Regions from separate parts of the Rahnella sp. NRRL B-41462 genome, predicted to be linked through region 2. Evidence: predicted binding sites of a transcription regulator. Region 2 holds the regulator's gene; each other region holds the start of a gene.

Evidence for each region. The regulator PhoB, encoded in region 2, activates phosphate uptake and scavenging genes when phosphate is short. The targets are predictions, from matches to a motif close to CTGTCATAAAACTGNCNNAT.
Region 1: pitA (inorganic phosphate transporter PitA) is a predicted target of PhoB. The motif match lies at 2,521-2,540, and genes of this name have one in related genera.
Region 3: phnC (phosphonate ABC transporter ATP-binding protein) is a predicted target of PhoB. The motif match lies at 1,742-1,761, and genes of this name have one in related genera.
Region 4: UC14_RS17625 (MIP/aquaporin family protein) is a predicted target of PhoB. The motif match lies at 1,497-1,516, and genes of this name have one in related genera.

The regions. Positions count from the first base shown of each region.
Region 1 is NZ_JYDF01000021.1:5,801-9,378, forward strand. Features, by position in the region: gene uspA (universal stress protein UspA) at 1-170, opposite strand, end outside; gene uspB (universal stress protein UspB) at 508-843, shown strand; gene pitA (inorganic phosphate transporter PitA) at 944-2,449, opposite strand; gene UC14_RS06335 (NAD(P)/FAD-dependent oxidoreductase) at 2,761-3,578, shown strand, end outside.
Region 2 is NZ_JYDF01000076.1:28,100-31,677, reverse strand. Features, by position in the region: gene sbcD (exonuclease subunit SbcD) at 1-1,037, opposite strand, end outside; gene phoB (phosphate response regulator transcription factor PhoB) at 1,265-1,954, shown strand; gene phoR (phosphate regulon sensor histidine kinase PhoR) at 1,977-3,296, shown strand; gene UC14_RS18020 (DNA-binding transcriptional regulator) at 3,330-3,578, opposite strand, start outside.
Region 3 is NZ_JYDF01000104.1:141-3,718, reverse strand. Features, by position in the region: gene dld (D-lactate dehydrogenase) at 1-1,595, opposite strand, end outside; gene phnC (phosphonate ABC transporter ATP-binding protein) at 1,802-2,638, shown strand; gene phnD (phosphonate ABC transporter substrate-binding protein) at 2,707-3,578, shown strand, end outside.
Region 4 is NZ_JYDF01000074.1:32,902-36,479, forward strand. Features, by position in the region: gene UC14_RS17610 (1,4-dihydroxy-2-naphthoate polyprenyltransferase) at 1-193, shown strand, start outside; gene rraA (ribonuclease E activity regulator RraA) at 314-799, shown strand; gene zapB (septal ring assembly protein ZapB) at 864-1,103, opposite strand; gene UC14_RS17625 (MIP/aquaporin family protein) at 1,681-2,529, shown strand; gene glpK (glycerol kinase GlpK) at 2,575-3,578, shown strand, end outside.

The DNA of each region.
Region 1 (3,578 bases), on a different contig from region 2:
TCACCCAGATTAACGTCGATCAGACCGGTATACAGGTCGGAATAGTTTACATCAACGTGGATCAGGGACACTTTGGCGTTATACGGACGCGCCATGGAAACGGCTTTCTCGACCAGAACTTTGCTCTCCGGTGACAAGTCCACAGCAATAAGTATGTGTTTGTAAGCCATAAGAAAACTCCTTCCATAAGTCGGTTAATAGCAATATCAGCATCATGCAAAACTCATGACTTCAGTATAGCGCCAAAAGGGTTAAATAAATCAAGCATACAGATCCCATTTCCGTTTCCGGCTATGTATAGATATAAATAATATGAACAGTTACGGATTCGTTTCCTACACTGAATAATGCAGGCGTCTCCTGTTTTGGCAATCTTCTGTGATAGGGCAAGAGGGCGGGCGAACGTAGCCCGGGGGTGTGAAATTGCGGAAAGGCAGGGCGAAACGCCGGGTGTGTGCCAGCACGACGGGCGCATTGCGCGGTGTCAGTTCGCCTTGAGGGGGAATCATGATCAGTCCCGTTGCGCTGTTTTGGGCTTTATGTTTTGTGTGTGTAGTGAATATGCTGCGCTATTACTCTTCTTTGCGCGCATTGCTGGTGGTTCTGCGAGGGTGTGATCCGCTGCTGTATCAGTACGTTGATGGAGGAGGATTTTTTACGTCTCACGGTCAGCCCAGCAAGCAAATAAGGTTGGTACGCTATATTTATGCTCAGCGCTACGTTGAACATCACGATCCTGAGTTTATTCGCCGTTGTGAACGGGTTCGCGGTCAGTTTATCCTGACAACAGCATTGGTCGGTTTAATATTAATCAGTATGTTAGCCATGCTGATTTGGTATTAGAAACGGAAAGAAACGCGAGGGAGGATGCGTGAAAAAGGAAACAAAAAAGGCGACCTGCTGAGCAAGGTCGCCTTTTTATTTCATGCCGGTCAGACAATCATCAGATCAGCTTCAGTGCAATCCAGTACAGGACACCGGAAAGCACAATCGACACAGGCAGGGTTAAGACCCACGCCATCGCGATGTTTTTCACGGTTTTCGACTGCACACCGCCACCATCGACAATCATGGTTCCTGCGACCGCAGAAGACAGCACGTGCGTGGTGGATACCGGCATGCCGGTATAGCTGGCTACGCCGATGGAGACCGCCGCCGTGAGCTGTGCAGACAGACCCTGTGCGTAAGTCATGCCTTTCTTACCAATCTTCTCACCGATAGTGGTTGCGACACGTTTCCAGCCAATCATCGTACCCAGCGCCAGTGCCAGTGCCACAGCGATAATGATCCAGATAGGCGCGTATTCAACGGTTTGCAGAATGTCTGTTTTAAGCTCGCCGAGGAAGCGTTTGTCTGCAGGAGAGGTTTCCGGCAGCTTGGCCACTTTATCCGCAGTATCAGAAACACACATCAGCAGGCGACGCATATGGCTGCGTTCTTCCGGTGCCAGGTCGCTGTAAGACTGAAGATTGGTCAGCAGGGTTTGCGCGCGGCCGATAGCGTCAAGTGCGTGGCTGCTGTCGCAGTGGAACACTTTAGGCTCATCGGTCGGTGCGATATTGACGTCCGGTGCCGGCACTATTGGCGTCTGTGCAACCACGTGCGGCACGGCATCAACATGTTGCTGATAATACTGGCCGAGGTGTGTCACGGCGTCGCGGGTACGGGTAATGTCGTAACCGGTCGCGTTCATATTCACCACAAAACCGGCTGGCGCCACGCCAATCAGCACCAGCATGATCAGACCGATACCCTTCTGACCATCGTTAGCGCCGTGAGAGAAACTCACGCCGATAGCTGACAGAATCAGACCTGTACGTGTCCAGAATGGCGGTTTTTTCTTGCCGTCTTTCTTCTCACGTTCCGCCGGTGTCAGGTGGATACGGGCATGTTTCTTATTGCCACTCCAGTAACGGCGCAGCAGGAAAATCATGGTACCGGCGATAATCATCCCGACCAGCGGAGAGATAATCAGCGAAGCAAAAATACCAATCATTTTAGGGATGTTTAACGCATCGACCACGGAAGTGTGAGTCATTAATGCATTGGTCAGCCCTACGCCAATGATGGCGCCGATAAGGGTGTGGGAGCTGGACGCCGGCAGGCCGAAATACCAGGTACCGAGGTTCCAGATGATCGCGGCCAGTAACATAGAGAACACCATGGCAAGGCCATGAGCAGAACCCACATTGAGCAGCAAATCGGTTGGCAGTAAATGAACGATGGCATAGGCCACACTCAAACCACCGAGCAGGACGCCAAAGAAGTTAAATACCCCTGCCATCACGACCGCTAATTGCGAACGCATTGCCCGGGTATAGATGACGGTTGCCACTGCGTTGGCCGTATCATGAAAACCGTTAATGGCTTCATAGAACAGAACAAACAGTAACGCGAGAATCAATAACGAACCGGTATGAATATCCAATCCGGCAAATAGATGCAGCATAATTGTTACGCCAGTTAGTGGTCATGAACGCCGCGCATTATCTGCGAGAACAGGGGGACGGGAAAAGGAAAATATGACATTTTTTTGACTAAAAACAGTTCAATGTTTGGCTTTATTTCAATTAAGTATTTATCTATCAATATGTTATTCCTCCTTTGAACGCAGAAACATTTACTTACGACGTCCGGCAAGCAGTCTGTCTGGCTGGTTTAACAGCCCTCCGTCCCTTACAATCCGCGACTCAAAGCCCCGGTTAACAGGGCAAACCTTATCTAAAACGTAGTTGAATTTCCGGAAAAGAGAGGCCAAAAGTGGAACAGGTTGATGTGGTAGTCATTGGTGCAGGTGCGGCAGGCATGTTCTGCGCAGCACAGGCCGGACAGGGTGGCTGCCGTGTTCTGCTGCTGGATAACGGCAAAAAAACCGGGCGAAAAATTCTGATGTCAGGCGGCGGACGCTGCAATTTCACCAACCTTTATGCCGAACCCGCTGCCTATCTTTCCGAAAACCCGCATTTCTGTAAATCCGCGCTGGCGCGTTACACCCAGTGGGATTTCATCGATATGGTCAACCGTTACGGCATCGCCTGGCACGAGAAAACGCTCGGGCAGCTATTCTGCGACGACTCGGCGCAGCAAATCGTCACCATGCTCGATAAAGAATGCGAGCAGGGCAATGTCGATGTGCGCTTGCGCAGCGAGATTTCCGACGTGCAGAAAACCGAAAATGGCTTTGTTATCAAAGTGAATGGTTCAACTGTAAGCACTCACTCACTTGTTATTGCCAGCGGCGGGCTTTCCATGCCAGGGCTGGGCGCGACACCCTTCGGTTACCGTCTGGCGGAACAGTTTGGCCTGAAAGTACTGCCGACCCGCGCCGGTCTGGTGCCATTTACCCTGCACAAGCCGCTGCTCGATCACTTGCAGACGCTTTCCGGGGTGTCAGTCCCGGCGGTGCTTACTGCTGAAGACGGCACTGTCTTCCGTGAAAGCATTCTTTTTACCCATCGTGGCATGTCCGGCCCGGCCGTTTTACAGCTTTCCAGTTACTGGCAGCCTGGCGAGTTTGTGAGCGTTAACTTACTTCCTGATGTCGATCTGGCGGCGTTTCTGAATGCACAGCGTCAGGA
Region 2 (3,578 bases):
CGGCGTAACAGCACGACTTCTACCGGGAGATCTTCCGTCAGCGCCTGAATGCGTCGCTGGATGTCGCTGAGATAATCCTGGGTGGAGACTTCAATATCGAGCCACACCGGTTTGGCCGGATCACCGCCTTCGAACTGTGCCAGTTGGTGTTCAATCTCCACCAGCGAGCCTTTGATTACCTGCATCGGCTGGAAAACCGGGATTTCCAGTGTGTCGATGGCGTTGAGCGTCGCACCATCAAAATCAAGTAAGTACACACTTTTAGCTTTGCTCAGTTCGTCAAAACTCAGGGCAATCGGCGAACCGCTGTAACGGATATGTTCGGTTTTGGCGACGCATTGTGCACGGTGAATATGACCCAGTGCCACATAATCGACCGGCGGAAAGGCCTGCGCCGGAAACGCATCGAGCGTACCTATATAGATGTCGCGCACGGAATCAGAGGTACTGACGCCGACAGTCGTCAGATGGCCGGTCGCAATAATAGGCAGCGGCATGCCCAGTTCGTCACGTCTGGCCTGCGCAGCCTGCCAGAGCGCGTCATAATGCGCGGCGATGGCTTCCTGCAATGCCAGTTGCTTGTCGCTGCCGGACTGTCCCGCCTGGCTGGCGAGCAGATCACGCGGGCGTAAAAACGGGATAGCGCACAGTATCGCGCCGGGTTTCCCGTCACGCTGACTGAGCACTAAAATCTGTTCAGAAAGGTTTTCACCGACGGTGGCAATCACCCGCGTATTCAGGCAGGAAAGGAGCTCGCGCGATTCATTGAGCGTGGCGACAGAATCGTGGTTACCAGCCAGCACCACCAGCTGGCAGCCGGTTTGCTGTAATTCCACCACGAAGCGGTTATACAATTCGCGGGCATAACTGGGTGGGGATCCCGTGTCGAAAATATCGCCCGCGACAATCACGGCGTCGACCTGATGTTGTTGCACCTGACCGGTCAGCCAGCGCAAAAATGCCTGATGTTCGGCTGCACGGCTTTTAGTGAAAAAGTACTGGCCGAGGTGCCAGTCTGAGGTGTGGATCAGGCGCATGAGACTCCCGTATGAACCCTGGATGACGACAATGGGGTAAAGTATAAACGTCGGCAGGGGAAGCTGTCCCCGATAAATCAGACCAATTTCAGCAAGATGGCCGGAAATTATCTGTCATAGTTGACTGTAATGAACCATTCTTTTCATTCATAAATCTGTCACAAAACTGACGCATAATGGCGCCCGCAATCAAATAAAAGATCGCTAACCTATTGGCAGGACCTACGATGGCTAGACGTATATTGGTGGTTGAAGACGAAGCTCCAATCCGTGAAATGGTGTGTTTTGTACTGGAACAAAATGGCTATCAGGCCGTAGAAGCTGAGGATTTTGATTCAGCGATTGGGCAGCTTGTTGAACCTTACCCTGAACTGATCCTGCTTGACTGGATGTTACCTGGCGGTTCCGGTATTCAGTTTATTAAGCATCTTAAACGTGAGGCACTGACCCGCGAAATTCCGGTGATGATGCTGACCGCACGCGGTGAAGAAGAAGATCGGGTGCGCGGCCTTGAAGTGGGTGCCGATGATTACATCACTAAACCGTTTTCTCCGAAAGAACTGGTTGCCCGCATTAAAGCCGTGATGCGTCGCATCTCGCCAATGGCGGTGGAAGAAGTGATCGACATGCAGGGTTTAAGCCTGGATCCGTCGTCTCACCGGGTAATGGCCAACGAGCAGGCGCTCGATATGGGGCCGACCGAATTTAAGTTATTACACTTCTTTATGACCCATTCCGAACGTGTATACAGCCGCGAACAGTTGCTCAATAACGTCTGGGGCACTAACGTTTATGTGGAAGATCGCACGGTTGACGTGCATATTCGTCGTTTACGTAAGGCGCTGGAAACCAGTGGACATGACAGAATGATCCAGACTGTTCGTGGTACCGGATACCGTTTTTCAACGCGTTATTGAGCCCTCACAGCGGAGAATCTGTGTGCTAGAACGTTTGTCATGGAAACGACTGGCGGGTGAATTGTTTCTCTTTTGCCTGCCAGCGTTAATTCTCGGTATCTTCGTCGGCCATTTCGGCTGGCTCCTCCTGGTGTCGCTGATGGCGGCACTGGGCTGGAATTATTACAACCAGCTTAAACTCTCTCACTGGCTGTGGCTCGACCGCAGCATTACGCCACCGAATGGGCGCTGGAGCTGGGAGCCGCTGTTTTACGGGCTGAACCAGATGCAGATACGCAACCGGCGTCGCCGTCGGGAATTAGGTCAGCTCATCAAACGTTTTCGCAGCGGTGCCGAATCGCTGCCGGATGCCGTGGTGCTGACCACTGAAGATGGCAATATTTTCTGGTGTAACGGACTGGCGCAGGATTTGCTCGGTTTCCGCTGGCCGGAAGATAACGGGCAACATATCTTCAACCTGCTGCGTTATCCGGAATTCCGGCTGTGGATCCAGACCCGCGATTTCAGCCGGGCGCTGAATTTACAACTCAATAATGAGCATTATGTCGAATTTCGCGTCATGCCTTATTCCGAAGGACAACTGCTGATGGTGGCACGCGACGTGACCCAGATGCGTCAGCTTGAAGGCGCACGGCGTAACTTCTTCGCTAACGTCAGTCATGAACTGAGAACCCCATTGACGGTATTGCAGGGGTATCTGGAAATGATGGAAGACGCCAAGCTGGAAGAGCCTTTCCGCACTAAAGCGCTGGATACCATGCAGGAACAGACGCGGCGGATGGACGGGCTGGTGAAACAGCTGCTGACGCTGTCGAAAATCGAAGCCTCAGCGAATATTGATTTGCACGAAAAAGTGGATATTCCGGTGATGCTCGGCATGCTCGAACGTGAAGTGCAAACGTTAAGCAACGGCAGGCATGAAGTGGTGTTTCGCGTAAACGACAAGCTGAAGGTCTTTGGTAATGAAGATCAACTGCGCAGCGCGGTGTCGAACCTGGTGTATAACGCGGTTAACCACACGCCAGCGGGGACACGGATTGAAGTCAGCTGGCAACAAACGCCGCATGGCGCACAGTTCCAGATCAGCGACAACGGACCGGGCATTGCGCCGCAGCACCTGCCGCGCCTGACCGAACGTTTCTACCGCGTCGATAAAGCCCGTTCACGTCAGACCGGCGGCAGCGGACTGGGACTGGCAATCGTCAAACATGCGCTCAGCCATCACCACACGAAACTTGAAGTCATGAGTGAAGTCGGCGTCGGTACCCGGTTTATGTTTATGCTGGCGCCGAAGTTGATTGTTCCTCAGGAACAGGCCAGCCAAAGCGGCGTAAAGGGATAAAAATCAAGCCACAGCAACAAGCTGTGGCTTCTTTTAGCAGATGATCTGTAAACCTTTTTCTTCAATTAGCATCAGTAAGATCAGCGCCGCTCCGGTGGGTTTGGTTTCATCCCGCTCCCATTTTTGAATGCTGTTGGCGGACATATTGATGAGTCTTGCCAGTACGCCCTGACTGATTTTTTCTTTCTCACGCAAAGCGCGAATGCGTTCAGCAGAGCTTTCTGCGAAGGCTTTCAGTCTTTCCTCCTGAACGGCTTCATCAACTATTTTGTTAATTTCACG
Region 3 (3,578 bases), on a different contig from region 2:
TTTGCCAGATACAAATGGCCGACGTTATGTTCGGCGGGATATTCCGCGCCTTTGGCGTCGAGCAGTTCTAACATCCTGTGTTTCAGCGCCTTGCTGTTTGCGCCTTTTTTGACGATGTAATCCTGATGGAAAACGTGGCACATGAAATGGCCGTAATACAGTTTTGCCACCAGTTGATTGTCGATATCTTCCGGCAATGTCTCGAACCAGTCGCGGTCATTGCGGCGCAGTGCGATATCCAGCGCCAGAATATCTTCCACTTCGTTTTCATGTACCGCGTGATACCGCACGGCGGCACCGGCGGCGGCAAAGCGATGCAGGAAGGCTTTCTTGCCTTCGTCGGCGGAACAGATAAAGAAATCACCCTGACCCTCACTAAAGAAACGTGTCAAAAAGGTTCGGGCTTCGTCAATACCGGGGCCGGACATTTTCAGCAGTAAGTGATGTTCAAACCGGTCACGATACTGCTTCATACGCGGTGGCAGATGATTCGGCAGGGCTTTGCTCAGACACTGCATCACGCGGTCGCTGAAATGTTTGGGCAGGAAAGGGACCTTACTGGCGTGTGCATCGAACTTTCCTTTGGCAGTAAACATGTCCGGCATTTTGTCGGTGCCAAGTTTGTCGATCATCAGGAAAGTGTCTTTGCCATAGACTTCGGTGATATCGAAAATATCCCGGTGCATGTATTCCCCTGCCACCGGAAGGTTAGCGAAGTCACGCAGGATCTGGCGGCGTAATTCTGTCAGCACCGCCGTGTCATTGGTGCCGATGTAGAAAACCTGCTGCTGCGTTTCTGCCGGAAACGTATCGAGCCGCACGGCGAAAACCGCCAGCTTGCCCGCACAACCTGAAGCTTCAAATAAACGTCGCTCATCCGCGTTGAAACGCGACGGCGTATCAGCATCCACTTCGCGGACACGTGAGGCATAATCGTGATCCGACGCCAGACGCTGATCATGCTGGATATCGGTTTCCAGATAATCGCCTTTTTCCAGACGTGTCAGGATTTCTTCCGGCGTTTCACCAAGATTAATGCCCAGATGGTTAATCAGCCGCAATTCGCCTTGTGCATCGATTTGTGCATAGAGCGCCATTTCGGTATACGCCGGGCCGCGTTTCACCAGCGATCCGCCAGAATTATTACAGATCCCGCCGACCACCGATGCGCCGATGCAGGACGAGCCAATCACTGAATGCGGTTCGCGGTTGTAGGGCTTGAGGATTTTTTCCAGCTTATACAGGGTGCTGCCGGGAAAACCGATCACCTGATGACCGCCGTCGAGTAACTGGATCGTGTCCAGTTTCAGGGTGCTGAAAATAACAATGTCGCGGTCATAGTCGTCGCCGCTGGGCGTCGAACCTTCGGTCAGCCCGGTATTGGCGGCCTGCATAATGACAATCTTGTCGGCGGCGATGCAGGTTTTGAGCAGTTGCCACTGTTGCAGCAGCGTTTGTGGAAATACGACCGCCAGCGCTTTGCCGCCACCGGAGCGAAACCCTTTGCGGTAGCGTTCGGTGTTGCTGTCGCCGGTTAAAACGTGGCGGCTGCCGGCAATCTCTTTCAGCGTGGCGATGAGTGACTGATTATCCATTTCATCTTCCTTTTTTGATGGGATGCCATCTAATCATAGACTTAAATGATACTTGTTAAGTTAAACGTCATTCGGGATATGGGTTAGGTAATTTCACTTAATCTGTTGCATTTTTGTCATGCGCTGTCCATTAAATCGTCATTGATGTGTCATAAAACTCGCGCTTAATGAACGCCAGATAACGAAAGCAACCGAGAGACAGCATCATGGCGCAAGCTCAACTTAAGCTGGCACAGGCTGAATATCCTCAGACCGGGCCACAGCATCTGAACAAAGTTCTGGACGTCAAAGGCCTGGTGAAATCCTATAAATCGGGTCAGCGTGTCCTGAATGACATCAATTTTGATCTCCACGCCGGTGAGTTCGTGGCGGTAATTGGCCGTTCTGGCGCGGGTAAATCCACCCTGCTGCATGTGCTCAACGGTACGATCCCGCTCACGGATGGCAGTGTGGTATGTCATTACGAAAATGGTGAACAGCAGGAGCTGGCCGGGCTTACCGGCAAAGCATTGCGTCGCTGGCGTTCAGGCTGTGGAATGATTTTTCAGGATTTCTGCCTGGTGCCTCGTCTGGATGTCCTGACAAATGTGTTACTGGGGCGTCTCAGCCACACCTCAACGTTCAAATCATTCTTTAACCAGTTCGATGACGAAGACCGCGCCCGCGCCATCTCTTTGCTTGAATGGTTGCACATGCTGCCGCATGCATTGCAGCGTGCCGAAAACCTTTCCGGCGGCCAGATGCAGCGTGTGGCGATTTGTCGCGCGCTGATGCAGAACCCGAAAATTCTGCTGGCCGATGAACCGGTGGCGTCACTGGATCCGAAAAATACCCTGCGCATCATGAATGCGCTGAAAAAAGTCAGCGAAGAGAATATCGCCGTGATGGTCAACCTGCACTCTGTCGAGTTGGTGAAAGATTATTGCACCCGCGTTATCGGCATCGCGAAAGGGCAGATTATTTTCGACGGCCATCCGGACCAGTTAACTGAAGGCATTTTGCATCAGTTATACGGTGAAGAACACGAAGCGATAAACAGTTAAACAATAACGTTATTTATTTTGCAGTGCTTATTTCTACTTTCTCTCAATCTACACAAGGTCATCATTACATGAAGAAGTTATTACGTCTGGCAGTCTTCGTAGCAGGTTCTTTTACTGCAATGCACAGCATGGCAGAAGATGCTCCTAAAGAATTAAACTTAGGTATTCTGGGTGGCCAGAATGCCACCCAGCAAATCGGCGATAATCAGTGTGTAAAAGATTTCTTCGATAAAGAATTAAATGTGGATACCAAACTGCGTAATTCATCCGATTATTCAGGTGTTATTCAGGGGTTATTAGGTAAGAAAGTGGATATGGTATTAAGCATGTCCCCGTCATCTTTTGCTTCGGTTTATATTAATAATCCGAAAGCGGTGGATCTGGTCGGCATTGTCATTGACGATACGGATAAATCCCGGGGTTATCACTCCGTGGTTGTCGTGAAAGCCGACAGCCCGTACCAGAAATTATCTGACCTGAAAGGCAAATCATTCGGTTTCGCTGACCCGGATTCTACTTCGGGTTACCTGATCCCAAACCAGACATTCAAGAAAGAATTTGGCGGCACGACGGATAACAAATACAACAACTTCTTCTCCAGCGTAACCTTCTCCGGCGGCCATGAGCAGGATATTCTTGGCGTGCTGAACGGCCAGTTCGAAGGCGCAGTCACCTGGACTTCAATGATCGGCGACCGCGAAACCGGTTATACCTCCGGTGCATTCAACCGCATGATCCGCATGGACCATCCGGATCTGATGAAGAAAATCCGCATTATCTGGGAATCGCCATTAATTCCTAATGGTCCGATTTTAGTGCGCAGCGATTTGCCACCGGCATTTAAAGCTAAGCTGGTTTCTGCCATTAAGAAACTGGATAAAGATGACCACGCTTGTTTCGTAAAAGCGGTGGGCGGCAAACAGCATATCGGCGAAACGTC
Region 4 (3,578 bases), on a different contig from region 2:
GATTTTCTCCGCCCTGCACCTGCCTCACTGGACCGGCTGGCTGTTTATTCTGGCGCTCCCAATGCTGGCAAAACATCTGATGCGGGTGATGAAATCGACAACATCCACTGAAGTCCGCCCGTTGCTGGAACATATGGTAAAAACCGCGTTGCTGACTAACGTCTTGTTTGCAGTGGGTCTGTTGCTCAATTGAGTAAAGTTGGCCTGATGTGCGTTTATCAGGTCACTTTTCACATTTAACAATTGATGATTTTGCCAACATCCGCCGGAAAGGGATATACTGAACACTCATGCAGCAACCAGATGAAATCCTATGAAATACGATACTTCCGAACTTTGCGACATCTACCATGAAGAAGTGAATGTCGTTGAACCCTTGTTCTCCAACTTTGGCGGCCGTACTTCATTTGGCGGGCAAATCACCACCGTGAAATGCTTCGAAGATAATGGCTTGCTTTATGACCTGCTGGAAGAAAATGGCCGTGGCCGTGTATTAGTGATCGATGGTGGCGGTTCTGTTCGTCGCGCACTGCTGGATGCCGGACTGGCACGCCTTGCATTGCAAAACGAATGGGAAGGCATCGTGATTTACGGTGCAGTCCGTCAGGTTGATGATCTCGAAGAGCTGGATCTGGGTATCCAGGCGATGGCGGCTATCCCGGCTGGCGCAGGCAGTGAAGGGATTGGCGAAAGCGACATTCGTGTCAATTTCGGCGGCGTCACCTTCTTCTCCGGCGACCATCTTTATGCCGATAATACCGGTATCGTGCTGTCCGAAGACCCGCTCGATATTGAGTGATTTCCTTCTGAGCACAACAAAAAAGGACGCCAAGGCGTCCTTTTTTATTTGGAATATGAAGTAATTAAACTTCTTCCATTTTTCCCAACAATGCACGCAGACGATCCTGCCATACGTGTTGTTCTTCTTTCAGCTGCGCATTTTCACGCACCAGAGACTCATGGTTGCCGCTGGCTTGCTGAACTTCCTGAGACAGGGTGTTGTTCTGCTCTTTCAGTTCTTCGATTTCCATCTGCAACAGAGTAATGGTATCAATCGCTTGCTGAACTTTAGCTTCTAATTTCTCAAATACTTCAAATGACATTTTTCGGTCCCCTTATGTTCGCAAGGCGCACATCTTATGTTCTGCCGCATCGTCCGGACACGGCTCAAAAATTCCTGCACTCCGTCGATTTTTATAACGAATTCATCAGAGAATTGCGCAAAACCAGCGTGTGTCTTAACGGGTGATTGTATGTAGCCAGCTTTGTTCTGTCTACCCGCAACCCCTTTATCCACGCAGTCTGTTGCAATTTAACAGCGCCGGGTATCAGGAAATGCTTAAAAAGCAGCGTCACACACCAGAAATACCGTTTAATGCCGAATAACCTTAGCCGCTGCGCGGGAAGGCACGTTGATGTTCGTTTGTCACAAATGGCGGCTGAAAATGTTAAATCATGGACTTTTTGCGCTGCATCAAGTTCCAGCAATACGCGAAATCGCTCATTTTTATGACACGACACACAAAATTTGATTTCGCTATTTCTCGTTTATGCTCGTTAACGATAAATTCACATTACGTTCTCATTTAATGATGAACGCCAAAATCCGATTACGTTCACAAACGACATAACAGAAAAATTATAACTAACCATTAACATCATCCTTAGCAGGATCAAACTATGAGCCAAACCATGAGTTCCACATTAAAAGGTCAGTGCATCGCTGAGTTTCTGGGTACCGGGCTTATCATTTTCTTTGGTGCGGGCTGTGTCGCAGCAATGAAACTTGCCGGGGCAACCTTTGGTCAGTGGGAAATCAGTATTATCTGGGGTCTGGGTGTGGCAATGGCCATCTACCTGACTGCCGCCATCTCCGGCGCACACCTGAATCCGGCGGTGACCGTCGCACTTTGTTTGTTTGCAAACTTTGAAGGACGCAAAGTTCTGCCTTACATCATTGCGCAGGTCGCGGGAGCTTTCTGCGCCGCCGCACTGGTCTACGGCCTTTACTACAACCTGTTCTTCGATTTTGAGCAAAGCCACAACATGGTGCGCGGCAGCGTCGAAAGTCTGGATCTGGCCGGTATTTTCTCTACCTATCCAAACCCGCACATCAGCGTATTGCAGGCGTTTCTGGTAGAAACGGTGATTACGGCCATTCTGATGGCGCTGATCCTCGGACTGACCGATGACGGCAACGGCATTCCACGTGGTCCGCTGGCGCCATTGCTGATCGGTATCCTGATCGCGGTTATCGGTGCCTCCATGGGGCCACTGACCGGATTCGCCCTGAACCCGGCACGTGACTTTGGTCCGAAAGTCTTCGCCTACTTCGCAGGCTGGGGCAAAGTTGCCTTCACCGGCGCGCGCGATATTCCTTATTTCCTGGTGCCGATTTTTGGCCCGCTGCTCGGTGCTTCTCTGGGTGCCATCGCGTATAAAGCGCTGATCGGCCGCCATTTGCCAAATCAGATTAATGAGCCGGCAGAAGAAAAAGCACCTCAGCCATCCAAACAGCGTAAGGCCTGATCGGCTAAACTGTTCCACAGCTTACTCATTCGCAGGATGAATATTATGTCAGCAGATACGACTCACGAAAAAAAATACATTGTTGCACTCGACCAGGGTACAACCAGTTCACGCGCGGTAGTGCTGGATCACGATGCCAATATCGTCAGCGTGTCACAACGCGAATTCACCCAGATCTACCCTAAGTCAGGCTGGGTTGAGCACGACCCGATGGAAATCTGGTCTTCGCAAAGCTCGGTGCTGGTGGAAGTGCTGGCGAAAGCCGACATTAACTCCGATCAGATTGCCGGTATCGGTATCACCAACCAGCGCGAAACCACCATCGTGTGGGAAAAAGAAACTGGCAAGCCAATCTATAACGCGATTGTCTGGCAATGTCGCCGAACTGCTGACATCTGCGAAAAACTGAAAAAAGACGGTCTGGAAGAATACATTCGCCATAACACCGGCCTGGTTATCGACCCTTACTTCTCCGGCACCAAACTGAAGTGGATCCTCGACAACGTTGAAGGCTCTCGCGAACGCGCTAAACGCGGCGAACTGCTGTTCGGCACCGTCGACACCTGGTTGGTCTGGAAAATGACGCAGGGACGTGTTCACGTGACGGATTACACCAACGCTTCGCGTACCATGCTGTTCAACATCCATGATCTGCAATGGGATGAGCGCATGCTGGAAGTGCTGGATATTCCGCGTGAAATGCTGCCGGAAGTTCGCTCTTCTTCTGAGATTTACGGCCAGACCAACATTGGTGGTAAAGGCGGTACGCGTATTCCTATCGCTGGCATCGCAGGTGACCAGCAGGCGGCGCTCTATGGTCAGCTGTGTGTACAACCTGGTATGGCGAAAAACACCTACGGCACTGGTTGCTTCCTGCTGATGAATACCGGTACTGAAGCGGTCGCCTCTAAAAATGGCCTGCTGACCACCATCGCCTGCGGCCCGCGCGGCGAAGTGAACTACGCGCTGGAAGGGGCCGTGTTTGTCGGCGGTGCGTCCATTCAGTGGCTGCGTGACGAACTGAAACTGATCAGCGACGCAACCGACTC